2 regions of the Mesorhizobium sp. M1182 genome follow, and region 2 is predicted to be linked to the other one. Evidence: predicted binding sites of a transcription regulator. Region 2 holds the regulator's gene; the other holds the start of a gene.
The links. Region 2 encodes PhoB, which activates phosphate uptake and scavenging genes when phosphate is short. Its sites were predicted from a motif close to TGTCATNNANCTGTCAT; they were not measured.

Region 1 (3,414 bases), on a different contig from region 2:
CGCCGTCCTCGACGATCTCGATGATGTGGCCAAAGGCATTTTCGGCACGCGGGTTGGCGGCGTCGACCTGGTCGGCCTTGCGCTTCGAATTGTTGGTCAGCATGACATAGACCTTGCCGTTGGCGGCATTGGGCTGGATGTCTTCCGGGCGGTCCATCTTGGTGGCGCCGAGCAGGTCGGCGGCGCGGCGCGTCTCGATCAGCACATCGGCCTCGCCGGCAAAGCCGTTCTCCGCCGTCAGCGGCCCCTGGCCGAAGGCGATCGGCAGCCATTCGACCGAACCGTCGTCGGCGAACTTGGCTACATGCAAGGTGCCGTCGTCGAGCAAATCCATGTTGGCGGCGCGGTTGTCCGGATCGAACTTGCCTGTGGTGACGAACTTATAGACATAGTCGAAGCGCTCGTCGTCGCCGAGATAGAAGACGACACGGCCATCCTTGGCGACGATCGATTCGGCGCCCTCATGCTTGAAGCGCCCCATCGCGGTGCGCTTCCTCGGCGCCGAAGTCGGATCCTGGACGTCGACCTCGACGATCCAGCCGAAGCGGTTCGGCTCGTTCGGCTCCTTGCCGATGTCGAAACGGTCGTAATGCGCTGCCCATTCATAGGCACCTTCGGGAATGCCGAGGCGCTTGTAATTGGCGGCTTCCTTATGCCCCTGCGGCAGCTCGCCCGAGAAATAGCCGTGGATGTTCTCCTCGGCCATGACATAGGTGCCCCACGGCGTGACGCCGCCGGCGCAATTGTTGATGGTGCCGATGACCTTCGTGCCGGTCGGATCGGCGCTGGTCTTGACGCGGTCGTGGCCGGCGACCGGGCCGGAGAGCGCGATCTCGGTGTTGGAGGTGATGCGGCGGTTGAGCTTGCCGTCGCGAACGACCTGCCATTTGCCTGATACCTTGCGTATCTCGACGATAGTGCCGCCATGCGCGGCCATCTCGACATCGACTTGCTCCTTGCTGAGGGGCGCCTGCTTGGCTTTGCCATCGACGATGGTGACGAGACCCGGAAACATCAGGTGCGGATTGGTGTATTCGTGATTGACGACCAGCAGGCCGTGCTCGGCCGAGCCGTCGATCGGGATATAACCGACATAGTCGTTGTTGTAGCCGAATTGTCTGGCCTGGGCTTCCGCCGACTGTTTTGTCGGATCGAATCCCGGCGAATCGGCGAACAGCGGATCGCCCCAGCGCAGCAGCACGTCGGCGTCATAGCCAGGTGCGACGTGATGCTTGTCGTCGATGCCGGCCTCGAGCTCGTCGAAAGCGAAGGCGGAGCCTTTGGCGGCGCGGGCGTTGTCGGCGGTGATCAGCGCCAGCGGGCTGACGGTAGCGGCTATGGCCGAGACGGCAAGCGAACCCTTGAGGAAGCCGCGGCGCGAGAACCGCGCGGCGATGATCTCACCCATGGTGCGGTTGTCGGTGGGATTGGCTCCTGGCCCATCGTTTTCCTCGAGCAGGCTGGTGCGGAAATGGGCGTCAGGGGTGCGATGTTCGGTCATAGGGCCTGCCTCTGGCTGGATGGATTGCTGGAGCGTGTTGCCTTGCCAATCCGGTATTACCGGCAGGTCACAGTTTGATGACATGCCGGCTAAATTGCCACCTGCGATTTCGTATCCAACATCGGCCCCGCTTGACCGCGACCGGCGCTTCGGAAACAAGAGCTGCGGCAGGCGCGTAGGGACACATCGGGAGAGAACAAAAGTGAGTTTCTGGGGACTTGGGCAGCTCTGCGTTTCGACGGTAATCTTCCTGCTGGCGGCGATGGCCGCAAAACAGTGGGGGCTGGCGCCGAGCCTCGGCAAGATTGTGCTGACGTTGGCGCTCTATTCGCTGGGCAATCTGATCATGCTGAGGCTGATCCGTGAATTCGGCATGTCGGTGTCGTTCAGCCTATCGGCGGTGATCCAGCTGGTGTCGGTGAATGTGGTGGCGCTGGTCTTCTTCGGCGAGCGCGTCAATGCCTTACAGGCAACCGGCATCGTGCTTGCCATCGCAGCTGTGGCGCTGATCACGCTCGGGCCCTATCTGCAAAGGCTGTAACTGCGATCGGGCCGATGAAGAAGATTGCAAGCAGACTGCGCAACTGGCTGGAGTTCCCGGTTCTGCTGGCCGGGCTGGTCATTGCCGGCGGGCTGTGGGGGTTCGAGGAGCTGATGGAGCTGGCGCGGGCCACCACGCCGCATGCCTTCGACACCGAAATCCTGCTTGCCTTCCGCGAGGCCGGGCAGCCCGACAATCCGATCGGACCGGCGTGGCTGGAAGGGGCGATGCGCGACATCACCAGCCTCGGCAGCGCCAGCGTACTGGTGCTGATCACGGCAGCAATGATCGTCTATCTGCTCCTTATCCGCAGGCCAGGCGCGGCGCTTCTCATGTTCGTCGCGGTCGCGGGCGGCCAGCTCCTGTCAAGCGTGCTGAAATTCGACATCGACCGACCGCGCCCTGATCTGGTCTCGCATCTCGCCGATGTGGCATCGCTTTCGTTTCCGAGCGGCCACGCCATGCTGTCGGCGGTGACATATTTGACGCTGGGCAGCATGGCGGCGCGGTTTTTGCCCGGGCGGACAACGAAGATCTATGTACTCGGGCTGGCGGTGCTGACGACGGTGGTGGTCGGCATCAGCCGCATCTATCTCGGCGTCCACTGGCCGTCCGACGTATTGGCCGGCTGGTGCGCCGGCTTTGCCTGGGCGATGCTGTGCTGGCTTGCGGCACGGTTCCTGCAGCGATGGCTTGGGCGGGCCGACGGCACCTGACTCAAATCAGCCTGTTGATCAGGCCATGACCGCAGCCTGCCAGCAGGAAAACCATCGACAGCAAGGCTGTCGAGGTCGCCAACGCTTTGAATATCTTCACCCGCTCATCCTTTTGAAGTCGTGCCTGTGAAATCGGGATCGCAGTGGATGTCCCGCCAAACGATGCCGAGGTTTGTAGCATGACAGCGCATCGGCTGGCAAAGAGTGCTGCATGTTTGGAGGCAGACCATCAATCCTTGGTGCAGGAAGACGTCGCCGACCGCGCGAGCGCAGGAACTTCATCCTCGACTGTTCGGCGGTGCCGTTCTTCGATTCAACGGCGGCCAATGTCATCGAGGGTGCGGCCCACAAGGCGAGCCGCGCCGGCATTCGCTTCATTATATCAGGCGCTTCGCCGCAGATACGCCGCATGCTGATCAACCACGGCGGCAAGCGGCCGCTGGTGACTTATGCCGCCTCGATCACGGATCGCGGGCGCAGCTGAAGAAAGCCGCGCCCGCCGCCTCAGCCGATGGCTGGCTTAGTCGAGGTGCAATGCCGCGATCTCGCCGTCGTTCATCAGCGGCACGAAGATTGTCGACCTGCCGTCGGTGCCGATGTCGGCGCTGCCCGGCTTGAACGTCGCAACCGCTTGCGGCGTGCCGCCGGCTTTGTAG
Region 2 (3,414 bases):
AGACGGCCTTCATGTATCTGGGTGAACTGGTCGAGTTCGACCGGACCGAGAAGATCTTCACGTCGCCCCGCGAGAAGCGCACGCAGGACTACATCACTGGCCGCTTCGGCTGAGCCGTTCCGATCATGCATATGAGGACAGGACCATGGGCGAACACACAGTCGCTTCTTTCGACGAGGATCTCGAGCAGATCAGCAAGCTGATCCGCGACATGGCCGACCTCGCCGGTTCGATGGTCGGCGGGGCGACCAAGGCGCTGTTGAATTCCGACAACGTGCTGGCGCAACGCGTCGTTTCCGACGACGCCATCATGGATGCGCGTCAACGCGAACTGGACGACCGCGCTATCACCCTGATCGCCAAACGCCAGCCGATGGCCCACGATCTTCGCCATGTGGTCGGAGCGATCCGCATGGCGGGCGACCTCGAACGCATCGGCGACCTTGCCAAGAATATCGCCAAGCGCGTGAGTGCGGTCGGCCTCAGCGCCACGCCGCGGGACCTGTCGCATTCCATCGACGCGATGGCGCAGCTGGTTCTCATCCAGGTGCAGGGTGTCATCGAGGAATATGCTGCAGGCGATGCGGCCGCGTTGGCCAAGCTTCGTGCCGCCGACGAGCGCATCGACGTTAAATACACGTCCGTGTTCCGCGAGCTGTTGACCTACATGATGGAAGATCCGCGCAACATCACCGCTTGCACGCACCTGCTGTTCTGCGCCAAGAATCTGGAGCGGATCGGCGACCATGTCACCAACATCGCCGAAAATGCGTATTATGTGCTGACCGGCGAGCAATTGCCGGTCAATCGTCCGAAGCAGGACGAAACGACAATGTCCGCACCGGTGACATGATGGGGGTGCCCAGCCGATGATCGCACCACGCATAATGGTGGTGGAGGACGAGGAGCCGTTGGGTGTGCTGCTCCGCTACAATCTCGAATCCGAAGGCTACCAGGTCGAGGTGGTGACACGCGGCGACGAAGCCGAGATCCGTTTGCAGGAGAATGTGCCCGACCTTTTGGTGCTCGACTGGATGATACCAGCGGTTTCCGGCATCGAGCTCTGTCGTCGGTTGCGGGTGCGCCCCGAAACCGAGCGGCTGCCGATCATCATGCTGACCGCGCGCGGCGAGGAGAGCGACCGGGTGCGCGGTCTTTCGACCGGCGCCGACGACTATCTGGTCAAGCCGTTTTCGACACCGGAATTCATGGCCAGGGTCAAGGCGCTGCTGCGGCGCGCCAAGCCGGAAGTGCTGTCCAGCGTGCTGAAGGTCGGCGACATCGTGCTCGATCGCGAATCGCACAGGGTCTATCGCAAGAAGAGCGAAATCAGGCTCGGGCCGACCGAATTCCGGCTGCTCGAGTTCATGATGCGGCATCCGGGCCGTGTCTTCTCGCGCAGCCAGTTACTCGATAATGTCTGGGGGGAGACAATCTACATCGACGAACGCACCGTCGACGTGCATGTCGGGCGGCTGCGCAAAGCCGTCAACAACGGCCGGATGCCGGATGTCATCCGCACCATCCGCGGCGCCGGCTATGCGATCAGGGAAGATTGACCCGCCTGGTCAGGCTACGTTCTTTCTGACGCTGGGCCTCATTTGCGCGCCCGGCGCGAAAATCTCCTGGTCGACGAAGCTTAACGCCCGCATCGCGCAGCCTTCGCGGATCAGAGGCAATTCGTTCGGCTCTGTATCGAAGGAGATCGAGCCTGAATGCTGGCCGCCGGCGGTCTGGGCGATTGCCTTCCGCAAGGCCGGCTCGATCAGATCGAAGGCGGCGGCACTGGCGCCGACCATCGCGACCGGTGCCGGATCGATCAGCGCGAACAGCGAGCCGAGACCGAAACCCAGCGCTTCGCCGGCCTTGCGGTAGGCCTCGCGTTCCGGCCCATCTTTCTCGCGCGCCCGGGCCGCCAGTGCGCGCATGTCGGCGTCGCTGACGTCGGCGACCGGTTCGCTGTCTTCGCTCATCTGCCTGGCGTTGCGCCAGATGGCGTAGTTCCCGGCATACGCCTCGATGCAGCCGCGCCGCCCGCAACGGCAGAGCGCGCCGCCCGGACGATGGATCATGTGGCCAAATTCGCCGCCCGAGGAATGCGTCCCGGTGAACAGTTCGCCCTTCAGCACCAGCCCCATGCCGATGCCATGCGAAAGCAGGATGGCGATGAAGTCGTCGCGATAGCGATCCGGATTGCGCCAGCGCAAAGCCACCGCCATCATGTTGCAGTCGTTCTCCACCGTTGCCGGGATGCCGAATTCGTCCTCCAGCATGTCGGCAAAGGCGATGTCGGTCTGCGGCGTGATCGGCGACCACAGCATGGCGCGTGCAGGGGAGTCGGTAATGCCCTGAATCGCCAGGGCGATGCGGGCGACACTGCGGACGTCAAGATCTGGATCCTGCAGCCGGCGCCGGACGATGGCCATGCATTCACGGATCAGCTCGTCGCGCGGCATAGTCAGCGTGTCCAGCCGGCGCTGTTCCTCGGCGACCACCTGTCCCGTATAGTCGATAATGGCGGCCGAAAGGAAATTCAGCGACAACACCACGGTCAGCACCGCCGCCGCTTCCGGGTTGAGGGCGAGGCCGACTTGCGGACGACCGCGTTTCAACGAAACGGGCTCACTTGGCTTGCTCTCGGCGAGGATGCCTTCCCGTATCAGGTCGGAAGAAATCGCCGATATGGTCGAATGACTGAGGCCGGTGGTAGCTGCGATCTCAGTACGCGATGGCTGGCCGGCCCGGCGCACCGCCGAGATCACCATCGCCCGGTTGCGCCGGCGCAAATCGTCATGGCGGATTCCGACCGACATTGTTTTGCTTTCCTCCCGGTTGCCGCGGCCGCTCATGAACCGGAAGCCGTCGGTAATGTCCGACAAATAGTGTCGGATGAGGCAAATAGTGTCAGATGCAGGTGGCGCTGTCATCGTTTATTCCGACGCTCGAAAAAACTCGCAGAGTCATCAAAATCCATCAGAATCGATGTTGACAGCAGCCGGAGATCGGGCCAGTATTTTTTCGATGCTCGAAAAAATTAGAGCTTCTAAGCTGGTCTTTGAGCCAATTGGTCACGCCGTACGCGGCGCAGGGAGGATATGATGAAGAAATTCACGACCGCCATTCTGGCGGGTGTCGCCATGACGCTGGCGCTGGCGTCGGTGGCGCAGGCTAAAGACAAGGTCATCGGCGTTTCCTGGTCGAACTTCCAGGAAGAGCGCTGGAAGACCGACGAGGCCGCAATGAAGGCGGCCATCGAGGCCGCAGGCGACAAGTATATTTCCGCCGACGCACAGTCCAACCCCGGCAAGCAGCTCACCGACGTCGAGAGCCTGATCTCGCAGGGCGCCAACGCACTGATCATCCTGGCGCAGGACGCCTCGGCCATCGGGCCGGCCGTGCAAAAGGCGCTGGACG

Region 1: NKH33_RS24300 (PhoX family protein) is a predicted target of PhoB. The motif match lies at 1,568-1,584, and genes of this name have one in related genera.

What each region holds. Positions count from the first base shown of each region.
Region 1 covers NZ_JAMYMD010000025.1:81,159-84,572, reverse strand. The annotation lists gene NKH33_RS24300 (PhoX family protein) at 1-1,501, opposite strand, end outside; gene NKH33_RS24295 (hypothetical protein) at 1,704-2,042, shown strand; gene NKH33_RS24290 (phosphatase PAP2 family protein) at 2,057-2,758, shown strand; partial or broken gene NKH33_RS24285 (sodium-independent anion transporter) at 3,027-3,242, shown strand; gene NKH33_RS24280 (SMP-30/gluconolactonase/LRE family protein) at 3,279-3,414, opposite strand, start outside.
Region 2 covers NZ_JAMYMD010000003.1:153,316-156,729, reverse strand. The annotation lists gene pstB (phosphate ABC transporter ATP-binding protein PstB) at 1-113, shown strand, start outside; gene phoU (phosphate signaling complex protein PhoU) at 146-853, shown strand; gene phoB (phosphate regulon transcriptional regulator PhoB) at 870-1,559, shown strand; gene NKH33_RS05655 (ROK family protein) at 1,569-2,813, opposite strand; gene xylF (D-xylose ABC transporter substrate-binding protein) at 3,099-3,414, shown strand, end outside.